3 regions of the Actinoplanes sp. ATCC 53533 genome follow, and region 2 is predicted to be linked to each of the others. Evidence: riboswitches for the same ligand, from Rfam matches in the RefSeq annotation. Region 2 holds a riboswitch; each other region holds the start of a gene.
The links. A riboswitch is a leader RNA that binds a small molecule or an ion and turns the genes downstream of it on or off. The one in region 2 is predicted to bind cyclic di-AMP.
Positions count from the first base shown of each region.

Region 1: linked by a shared signal. The riboswitch ahead of DMB66_RS22985 (C40 family peptidase) and the one ahead of DMB66_RS56035 (NlpC/P60 family protein) in region 2 are both predicted to bind cyclic di-AMP.
Region 3: linked by a shared signal. The riboswitch ahead of DMB66_RS11770 (C40 family peptidase) and the one ahead of DMB66_RS56035 (NlpC/P60 family protein) in region 2 are both predicted to bind cyclic di-AMP.

Region 1 is NZ_QHHV01000067.1:38,527-41,794, forward strand. Features, by position in the region: gene DMB66_RS22975 (Rieske (2Fe-2S) protein) at 1-50, opposite strand, end outside; gene DMB66_RS62665 (hypothetical protein) at 343-726, shown strand; cyclic di-AMP (ydaO/yuaA leader) riboswitch at 1,305-1,428, shown strand; gene DMB66_RS22985 (C40 family peptidase) at 1,435-2,247, shown strand; gene DMB66_RS22990 (TetR/AcrR family transcriptional regulator) at 2,735-3,268, opposite strand, start outside.
Region 2 is NZ_QHHV01000329.1:4,371-7,638, forward strand. Features, by position in the region: gene DMB66_RS56025 (BlaI/MecI/CopY family transcriptional regulator) at 10-414, shown strand; gene DMB66_RS56030 (M56 family metallopeptidase) at 411-1,334, shown strand; cyclic di-AMP (ydaO/yuaA leader) riboswitch at 1,470-1,610, shown strand; gene DMB66_RS56035 (NlpC/P60 family protein) at 1,625-2,614, shown strand; gene DMB66_RS56040 (aminoglycoside phosphotransferase family protein) at 2,767-3,268, shown strand, end outside.
Region 3 is NZ_QHHV01000029.1:56,403-59,670, forward strand. Features, by position in the region: gene DMB66_RS11765 (MurT ligase domain-containing protein) at 1-632, opposite strand, end outside; cyclic di-AMP (ydaO/yuaA leader) riboswitch at 1,151-1,272, shown strand; gene DMB66_RS11770 (C40 family peptidase) at 1,279-2,091, shown strand; gene mraZ (division/cell wall cluster transcriptional repressor MraZ) at 2,548-2,979, shown strand; gene rsmH (16S rRNA (cytosine(1402)-N(4))-methyltransferase RsmH) at 3,219-3,268, shown strand, end outside.

The sequences.
Region 1 (3,268 bases), on a different contig from region 2:
GTGGCGTCGAACGCGCGGAACTTGCCCGGCCTGGGCTGAGTGACGAGCACCCCATCGACGACGATTCCGCCACCGAGGGGACGCTCGCCGTGGTCGTCAGTACGAGGGGATCGGCAGCGCTGGGCGGCAGAGTGCCGGGTGGCTCATGCGGTGCCGGCGGCGGTTCCGCGCTCGCGCACCCGGTGAGCGCGAGCGGCAGCGACGCCGATCAAGCCAGGCGGCAGGTCCCGACGCGGCACCGAGCATAGATGCAATTGAAACACTTGCTACGGATGCTCTGTTCATCCGGAAAGCCTGGCGCCAGGTGCTCGCCACCGCTCGTTCCTGCTGTTCTCGGTGGCGATGATCGGCTCCTACGTGCTGAACTTCCAGGTCTATCTCGGGCTGCCCATCGAGGTGCGGCGGGTCACCGGCGGCGAGACCGGCGTGGCGATCCTGTTCGCCGTCTCCGGGTTGCTGACCGTGCTGGGTCAGGTGCGCCTCACCGGCTGGGTGACAGCACGGTGGACACCCGCCCAGGCCATCACCAGAGGCCTGCTCGTGATGGCAGCCGCCTTCGTACCATTGGCTTTGGCTGCCCTGGGTCGCACTGGTCGCGACCGGCCTGATCCGCGCGACCGGGATCGCGGTCCTGGGCCGGCAGGGGCACTTGGGCCCCCGCGAGCACCCGCCACAGGCCACCGGGCGGCCTGCTGTGGCGGCGACCCGCTGACCGCACAGCACTGAGGCAGTGACCCTTGAGCGGGCTGATCCACCGTCGTTCAGCCCGCTCAAGGGTCCACATTCACGTGCTCCGTGCGAGCTGCACCCCCGGGGCTGTCGCTGCGCGGCATCGGTTTGGCCCTGTGGACGTAACGGTTCACCCACCGCCCGGCCGCGCCCTCCACCGAACGGATGATCTCCACCCCACCGCCCGGCGCCGAGTTTCCGCCGCTGGGGGCGTTTACGGCCACATTCTCCCGACCTTGACTCAGGCCATGATCGACCTCGATGCGGCTTTTTGTGTGTTGTGTTTCACCCGTAACCCTCGACGAATGGTGATCACTTCAACACGGTAAGTACCGGCATTTGTCACAGCGCGGTTACAAACCGGACAGTGTTCCATGTGCCAAACACGTTCGGTAGTCGAAACCACCCCAGCGGTCCGGCCGGAAATCGGGTAGCAAGGGTGAGCCGGTAAGCAACCGCTCGCCGCTCGCACCGCCACGGACCACGCCGAGCCCTGCCCCGGTCCGAGCGGCGCGATCGTGATCGCGAACAACGACACAGGCATACGGGGGCAGGGACGGGGGACCCAGATTCGGTCCCACGGAACGCCGCTCGCGGCGAACCGATGAGGACCTCGGGGTGAAGCCACCATTGCGGTGGCCGGGCAACCTTCCCGCCCGAACCCGACAGCTAACCTCGCAGGCGTGCCGGAGGGATATCTCTACCGTGCACGAACGCACCTCGCACCGGCGCCCCCGCAAGACCGGCACCGGTTCCATCGCTCTGTCCCTGGGTCTCTGCCTCTGCGCCGGCCAGCTGGTCGCCACCGCGCCGGCATCCGCCGCGCCGGTCCCCGTCACGGCAGCGGCAGCGGCAGCGGCGACCGTCAAGCCCCGCATCACGAATTCCTACAACAGGAAGTCGATCGCGGCGGGCAAGACGGTTCGGGTGACCACCAAGCTGATCAACCCGAAGACCGGCAAGGCCGTCACCGGCAAGGTCAAGCTGCAGATCCGTGGCGGCAAGGCGTGGAAGACCTGGGTGACCAAGTCGACCAACTCCAAGGGCGTGGCGTCCTTCCTGACCAAGCCCGGCGGCTCGCTGTACTACCGGACCGTCTTCGCCGGCACCAAGGGCTTCGCCTCGGTGCGCAGCAGCCAGACGAAGATCACTGTGAAGAACAACGCGGCCAAGGTGATTGCCGAGGCCGCGAAGCACAGGGGTGCCCGTTACGTCTTCGGCGCCGCCGGCCCCAGGCAGTTCGACTGCTCCGGCTACACCATGTACGTCTACAAGAAGGCCGTCGGCAAGAAGCTGCCGCACAAGGCCAACTCGCAGCAGAAGTACGGCAAGGCCGTCAGCAAGGGCAACAAGAAGGCCGGCGACCTGCTGGTCTTCCGCTCCGGCTCCTACGGCACCCACGTCGGCATCTACGCCGGCGGCGGCTACATGTGGGCCTCCCCCCGCGCCGGCAAGACCGTCCAGAAGCAGAAGGTCTACAGCAACAGCTACGTCGTACGGCGCCTCGTCTCCGCCTGACGATAACTGCCGACTCATGAAGTGGAGCGCGCCCTTTCGGTCGTGCTCCACTGGCATTCCCCAAATGAGCAACGTGCGGCAGGGGAAGCGTTGTCGCCTCATGCGAATGGCAGCGCCAGCGAAGCGCGGGCCCGGCCGACGGACCACTTCGATGTGGTCGGCGCGGGCCTGGGGTGGCGCCGACGTCATGTCCTTCGATCCCCGCACGGCACTTCCTCGAGCCGCCCTTCACGACTTGCAAGCTGTGAAAGAGCACCCCAGGCCGGCAGGACCGGACGGCGCATGTCTGCTGCCGTCAACACAGTCGCCGACCCAGACCGTTATGCCCAACCCGCCGCTGAGGTGCACGCCGGCAGAAACACCACATGAATCGCCCGGCGTGTCCTTTCCGTCGCGCACCATCGGTCCAAGGGTGCTCTTCGTCATGGCGCGGGAACCGCGTCGGTAGCGATGTCCTTTCATCTCGGCAACCCCGCGGTTTGGGAGATCAGGTCGCGTCGGGCTTCACGCTGCCCCTGCGCGTAGGTCGCAGCCCGGTCAGGGCTACCGCGACAAGTCGGTTCACTGCCGCTTCGGACGGCAGACTGCCGGCTGCGCCGAGCGCGTGGAGGCAGTAGGTCGCAAGCTCGTCAGGCGCGACATCATCGCGCAACTCCCCTGCGGCGGCGACCTCGGCCAGCAGGTCTTGAAACAGGTCGATGAGCTGCTGTTCCGCACCGGAGACCCGCTCCCCGCGGTGGAGGAGGGCCGCGAGTTCCTCGGTTCCGTGTCGCTTGCGGTAATAACAGATGAGCGCGTACCGGCCCAGTACTGCTTGGAGCTTGTCGTACGGCTTGCTCGGCTTGGCCCGCAGCTCGGCGAGTTCGGTCAGGTGACCGGCAACGTGACGTTCGTGATGGGCGGCCAGGATCGCCTCGACGTCCGGGAAGTACTTGTACAGCGTGGCGCGACCGACGCCGGCCTGCTTGGCGATCTGACTCATCGTGACCGACATCAACCCGTGCTCTCTCACCAAGGCCCA
Region 2 (3,268 bases):
GTGGGTCACATGGCTTTGGGAGACCTGGAACGCGAGGTCATGACGCAGTTGTGGACGGCGGGCGAGCCGCTGACCGTGCGCCAGGTGCACGAGCGGGTGAGCCGCGACCGCGAGCTCGCGTACACGACCGTGATGACCGTGCTCGACCGGCTGGCCAAGAAGGGCGTCGTCACCCAGCAGCGCGCCGACCGGGCATATCGCTACGCCCCCGCGCAGACCCGCGAGGAGATGACCGCCGCGCTGATGCTCGACGCGCTCAGTGCCGCCCCCGACGGCGTCCGGGACGCGGCGCTGGCGCACTTCGTCGGCCGGATCGACCCGTCGGCCCTGACCGCCGCCATCGCGGCGGCGCGGAAGGATCCGGCCGCCGCGCCGGGCCTGCCCGCCGCGGAAAACCCAGAAAGGCGGCAGTGACCGCGCTGCTGCTGGGCGCGCTCGGGCTGACGCTGTCGCTCGTCGTGCCGGGCATCCTCGCGGGCGCCCGCTGGCCCGACCGCGCGCCGGCCGCCGCCGTCGGGCTCTGGCAGAGCATCACCCTCGCGGGGGTGCTCTGCGCGCTGGGCGTGGTGCTGGCCGGGCCCCAGGAGCTGGTCAGCGAGCTGGGCTCGGACCGGCCGGTCGGCGCCGCCGCGCTGATCCTCGCGCTGGTCGTCGCGACGGTGATCATCGCCCGGCTGCTGGTCTCGCTGGTCCGGGTGAGCATCCGCTCGCGGGCCCGCCGGGCGCGGCACCGGCTGCTGGTCGACCTGCTGGACAGCGCCGAGCGCCACGGCGAGTTGCCCGCCGAGGTGCCGCCCGGGCTGCGCGTGCTCGACGGGCCGCTACCGTTCGCATACTGCCTGCCGGGCCGCTCGCCGCGGGTGGTGCTCAGCGACGGCGCGCTGCGGGTGCTCGACGCCGGGCAGGTGGCCGCCGTGATCGCGCACGAGCAGGCCCATCTGCGGCACCGCCATGACGTGGTGATGGAGTCGTTCACCGCGTTCTACCGGGCGGTGCCCCGGCCGCTGCGCAGCCGCGCGCCCCTCGACGCCGTGCACCTGCTGCTCGAGATGGTCGCCGACGACGCGGCCCGGCGGCGCTGCGGCGCGGCCCCCCTGGGCACGGCGCTGGCGCTGCTCAGCGACGCGGTCAGCCCGGACGCTCCGGCCGAGCTCGGTGGCGCGGTGGCGGAGCGCCGGCGTCGCCTCGACCGGCTGGCCGCCGACGATCCCCGGTCCGTTACCCTCACCGTGACACTGCTGGCGGCGGCCGGCGCCGTCGGTCTGCTCGTGTTACCCACCGTGATCCTGGTGGTGCCGTGGCTCGACCGGGCACTCTCCGCATGGCCGCTTTAAGTCCTCCTTAATTACCGTAGGTCACTGGGTGTTATGCGCAGTGTGTCCTGATACCGCCGGGTTCAAATCGCCGGTGATCGGGAGTACGGTGGGGCCCGGCTCAGCAGTCCCCCCTCGTCCCAACCCGGGCGAACTGACGGGCCACCGCCTAATCGTTCCAGTCGTGAACGAACCGGGGACCCGAGCAACCGGGGTTAAGCCGCAGCAGCACCGCGGCCGGGCGCGCTTCCCGCCCGCACCCGTCAGCTAACCCGGTCGGCGGCCGAGGGAAGAAAGGACACTGCACCTACGTGAAACGGATTGAGGCGCACCGCGTCGCAATTCTGCGCAGCATCGCCTGCGCCGTCGCCGCGGTCGGGATTCTTCTCGCGCCCGGAGTGGCGAACGCGACACCGTCCCCGTCGAGCATCGAAAAGCAGATCGACGAGCAGTGGAACAAGCTGGAACCGGTCATCGAGCAGTACAACAACGTGCACAACCAGCTGCTCAAGAACCAGGCCCAGCTCAAGAAGATCGACAAGCGGCTCGCCCCGCTGGAGCTGCAGGTCAACCTCGCCATGTCGCAGGTGGGCAGCATGGCGGGCGAGGCCTACATGCAGGGCTCGCCCAGCGCGATGACGGCCATGATCATCAGCGGCTCGCCGACCGGCCTGACCGAGAAGCTCTCGTTCCTCGATCAGATCAGCCGGCACCAGCGCCAGTCGGTCGCCGGCGCCGCTGAGTTGCGGGACAAGCTCGCGGGCGACAAGCGCGACCTGGACACTCTGACCAAAGCTGTGGCGGCCCGGGACAAGGCGCTGGCGCAGCAGCAGAAGGACATCCAGAAGAAGGTCGACGAGCTGCAGAAACTGCGGATCAAGGCGTACGGCGCCAGCGGCGTCGCCGACGGTCCGTTCAAGACGGGCCCGTGCCCGGTCGACTACACCGACGACGCCGGCGGCCGGGCGGCGCAGCGAGCCTGCGACCTCATCGGCAAGCCGTACGTCTTCGGCGCCGAGGGGCCGGGCGGTTACGACTGCTCCGGCCTGACCAAGGTGGCGTGGGCGGCGGTCGGGGTGCACCTCGAGCACTTCACCGGAGACCAGATCCACACGGGCAAGTCGGTCAGCCGCAGCGAGCTGAAGCCGGGTGACCTGATCTTCTACGGCAGCCCGGTGCACCACGTGGGCATCTATGTGGGTGGCGACACCATGGTCCACGCGCCACACACGGGCGACCATGTCCGGATGGCGTCGATCGACCGCAGCGGAGCCATCACCGGCATCCGCCGCCCGGGCTGACCGGCGCAGCGCAACCACGAAAAAGCCGCCACGCCCGTGGCGGCTTTTTCTTGCCCTTCGGTCGCCTCGCCGTGCTGGTGCGTCGACTTGACCGGGACGACCCGCAGCGCTGACGGGGCCGCGCCGGGTGCCCGGGGCTGCGAGACTGGGGGATGTTCTCCGCCGGTTTCACGCGCAACGTCACCGACAGCTGGGGCGACGCCGGCCGGCGGTGGCTCGCGGGGCTTCCGGTGCTGATCGAGGAGGTCGCGCGCGACTGGGGGCTGACGGTCGGGACGCCGTACCCGTTGAGCTTCAACTTCGTCGCGCCGGTCCGCCGGGCCGGGGGATCGCCGGCGGTGCTCAAACTCGGCCTGGCCGAGGCCGGCCATATCGCGATGGAGGCCGACACGCTCGGGTTTCTGGGCGGTCGCGGCGCGGTCGAGGTGCTGGCCCGCGACGACGGGCGTGGCGCGCTGCTGCTGGAGCGCGCCGAGCCGGGCGTGACCCTGCGGACGCTGGTCCGCGAGCGCGACGGGCAGGCCACGGCCGTCCTGGTCGACCTGATGCGCCGGCTGCACCGGCCGGCGCCGGACGGGCTCATGCTGGAGGAGCTCTCGTCGCGGGTGGCGGCCTTCGACGCGCACCTGGCCAGATATCCCGGCGACGAGCCGA
Region 3 (3,268 bases), on a different contig from region 2:
CACCGCCAGTCGCCGTTGGCGCGCTCGATGGGCGAGCCGCACTCCGGGCAGACGAACGAGTCGTCGTGCCAGCGCTGGCCGGCGCTGAACCAGACGACGTGCTCGGTGTTGATGGCCGCCCAGACCACCATCGGGTCGTCCGCGTTCGCGACGACGTGCACGTCGGGGTGGGCGGCCAGGGCCGTCCGCCACATCTGCGCCATCATCGCGACTTCCTTGGCGCGGTCGAGCTGGTCGCGGGAGAGGTTGAGCAGGGCCACCACCCGCGGCGTGGTCTCGTCGATGACCCGGGCCAGGTAGTGCTCGTCGACCTCGAGCACGGCGAACGGCGTGGCGCCCGCCTTGGCCAGGGCGGAGGTGTGCCCGGTGGGCATGTTGGCGCCGAAGGAGTTGGTGGCGACCGGGCCCAGCACGCCGAGGGCGGCCGCGGTGAACCGGGTCGTGGTCGTCTTGCCGTTGGTCCCCGAGACCAGCGCGATCGCGCGGCCGGCGGCCAGGTTTCTCAGCAGGTCAGGATCGATCTTGAGACCTATCCACCCGCCGATCACCGAGCCGTCGCCGCGGCCCGCCGCCCGCGAGAGCGCCGCAGCGGTTCGCGACACGGAGGTCGCGACCTTGGCCCGTAGGGGCATCTTCCCGTCCGTCACGGCGACGAGGGTACCGGAAACGGACACTACGTCGAGTGGCGCTGTGGATGGAGCGGTCCAGGTCACCGCCGGGCGGCACCCTCGGCCGAACGGATGATCTCCACCCCACCGCCCGGCGCCGAGTTTCCGCCGCTGGGGGCGTTTACGGCCACATTCTCCTGACCTTGACTCAGACCATGATCGACCTCGATGCGGCTTTTTGTGTGTTGTGTTTCACCCGCAACCCTCGACGAATGGTGATCACTTCAACACGGTAAGTACCGGCATTTGTCACAGCGCGGTTACAAACCGGACAGTGTTCCATGTGCCAAACACGTTCGGTAGTCGAAACCACCCCAGCGGTCCGACCGGAAATCGGGTAGCAAGGGTGAGCCGGTAAGCAACCGCTCGCCGCTCGCACCGCCACGGACCACGCCGAGCCCTGCCCCGGTCCGAGCGGCGCGATCGTGATCGCGAACAACGACACAGGCATACGGGGGCAGGGACGGGGGACCCAGATTCGGTCCCACGGAACGCCGCTCGCGGCGAACCGATGAGGACCTCGGGGTGAAGCCACCACCGGTGGCCGGGCAACCTTCCCGCCCGAACCCGACAGCTAACCTCGCAGGCGTGCCGGAGGGATATCTCTACCGTGCACGAACGCACCTCGCACCGGCGCCCCCGCAAGACCGGCACCGGTTCCATCGCTCTGTCCCTGGGCCTCTGCCTCTGCGCCGGCCAGCTGGTCGCCACCGCGCCGGCATCCGCCGCGCCGGTCCCCGTCACCGCAGCGGCAGCGGCAGTGGCAGCAGCGACCGTCAAGCCCCGCATCACGAATTCCTACAACAGGAAGTCGATCGCGGCGGGCAAGACGGTTCGGGTGACCACCAAGCTGATCAACCCGAAGACCGGCAAGGCCGTCACCGGCAAGGTCAAGCTGCAGATCCGTGGCGGCAAGGCATGGAAGACCTGGGTGACCAAGTCGACCAACTCCAAGGGCGTGGCCTCCTTCCTGACCAAGCCCGGCGGCTCGCTGTACTACCGGACCATCTTCGCCGGCACCAAGGGCTTCGCCTCGGTGCGCAGCAGCCAAACGAAGATCACCGTGAAGAACAACGCGGCCAAGATCCTCGCCGAGGCCGCGAAGCACAAGGGGGCGCTCTACAAGTTCGCCGCCTCGGGGCCGAAGCGCTTCGACTGCTCCGGTTACACCATGTACGTCTACAAGAAGGCCGTCGGCAAGAAGCTGCCGCACAAGGCCAACTCGCAGCAGAAGTACGGCAAGGCCGTCAGCAAGGGCAACAAGAAGATCGGCGACCTGATCGTCTTCCGCTCCGGTTCGTACGGCACGCACGCGGGTATCTACGCGGGCAACGGCTACATGTGGGACTCGCCGCACTCGGGCGCCCGCGTGGGCAAGCACAAGATGTACGGCTCGAACTACGTCGTGCGGCGCCTCGTCTGAGCGTGACACGTCGGTAGGGCAGGACAGCACAAGTAAGAGCAGTACGACAGTTCAGTGGGGCGCGACCCGGGCGGGTCGCGCCCCACTGTCGTGTCCGCGCCACTTTTCCCTCCACTTTCCTCCCGGCGGAGTCTTGAAGGGCAGTCGACCCTTCCCCAAAGCCCGAAATCGGGGGACTTTCGTGCCCGGGTGGGCGGCATGTCGGAAAGTGGACCATGGTCGGGCCCGCCCGGCCCTCCACTTCCGCTCCACCTGCTCTGACGTGCGGATACATCCGCGAATCCGGCTCGCAGAAGCCGTCATTCTTGTTGCGAGTGGAGGGAAGTGGAGTAGAGTGGAGCGCAGTGGCAGGGCCTGAGGAGGAGCTGATTCCGAGGGGATTTGCCGGCCCAGACGACAGGTGGTCCACGCAGAGCTGGCTCTGCGGCGGCGCCGGGGGGCAGGGGGGTTGGGCCGATGTTCCTCGGCACGCACACCCCGCGCCTGGACGACAAGGGCCGACTGATCCTTCCGGCGAAGTTCCGCGACGAGTTGGCGGGAGGTGTCGTGATCACGAAGGGGCAGGAACGTTGCCTTTACGTCTTCCCGATGCCGGAGTTTCAGCGGATCGCGGGCCAGCTGCGCGAACAGCCGGTCACCCACAAGGCCGCCCGGGCATACAGCCGGGTGTTCTTCGCCAGTGCGCATGACGAGATCCCCGACAAGCAGGGTCGCGTCACCATCCCGGCACACCTGCGGGAATACGCGGCGCTGGACCGCGAGCTCGTGGTGATCGGTGCGAGCACGCGGGTGGAGATCTGGGACAAGCATTCGTGGGAGCAGTACCTCTCGGCGAGCGAGGACGACTTCGCCGATATCGAGGAGGGGGTGCTGCCCGGCGGATTGTGAGGCGTGGCACCTGTGGGCCTGTGAACGGCCCGGACGTCGCTGCCGCCGTACTGCGAGATCTCCAGCCGCTCCCGCTCCTGGCGCCTCTTCCCCGGTGCCAGGCGTGTGTCCGGTCGGGCGCGCCCGATGGCAACGGGCACGAGCGGATGGGGATCTGGCGGTACGGACAGACGACCGGGGTAGGCCGGCATCGGGGGATCGATGCGGGCCGGACCGGGTGAGCGCGGAAAGAGCAGGCAATGGGGGTCGACATGGGGGAGCTTCGCGGCACGCACGTGCCGGTGTTGCT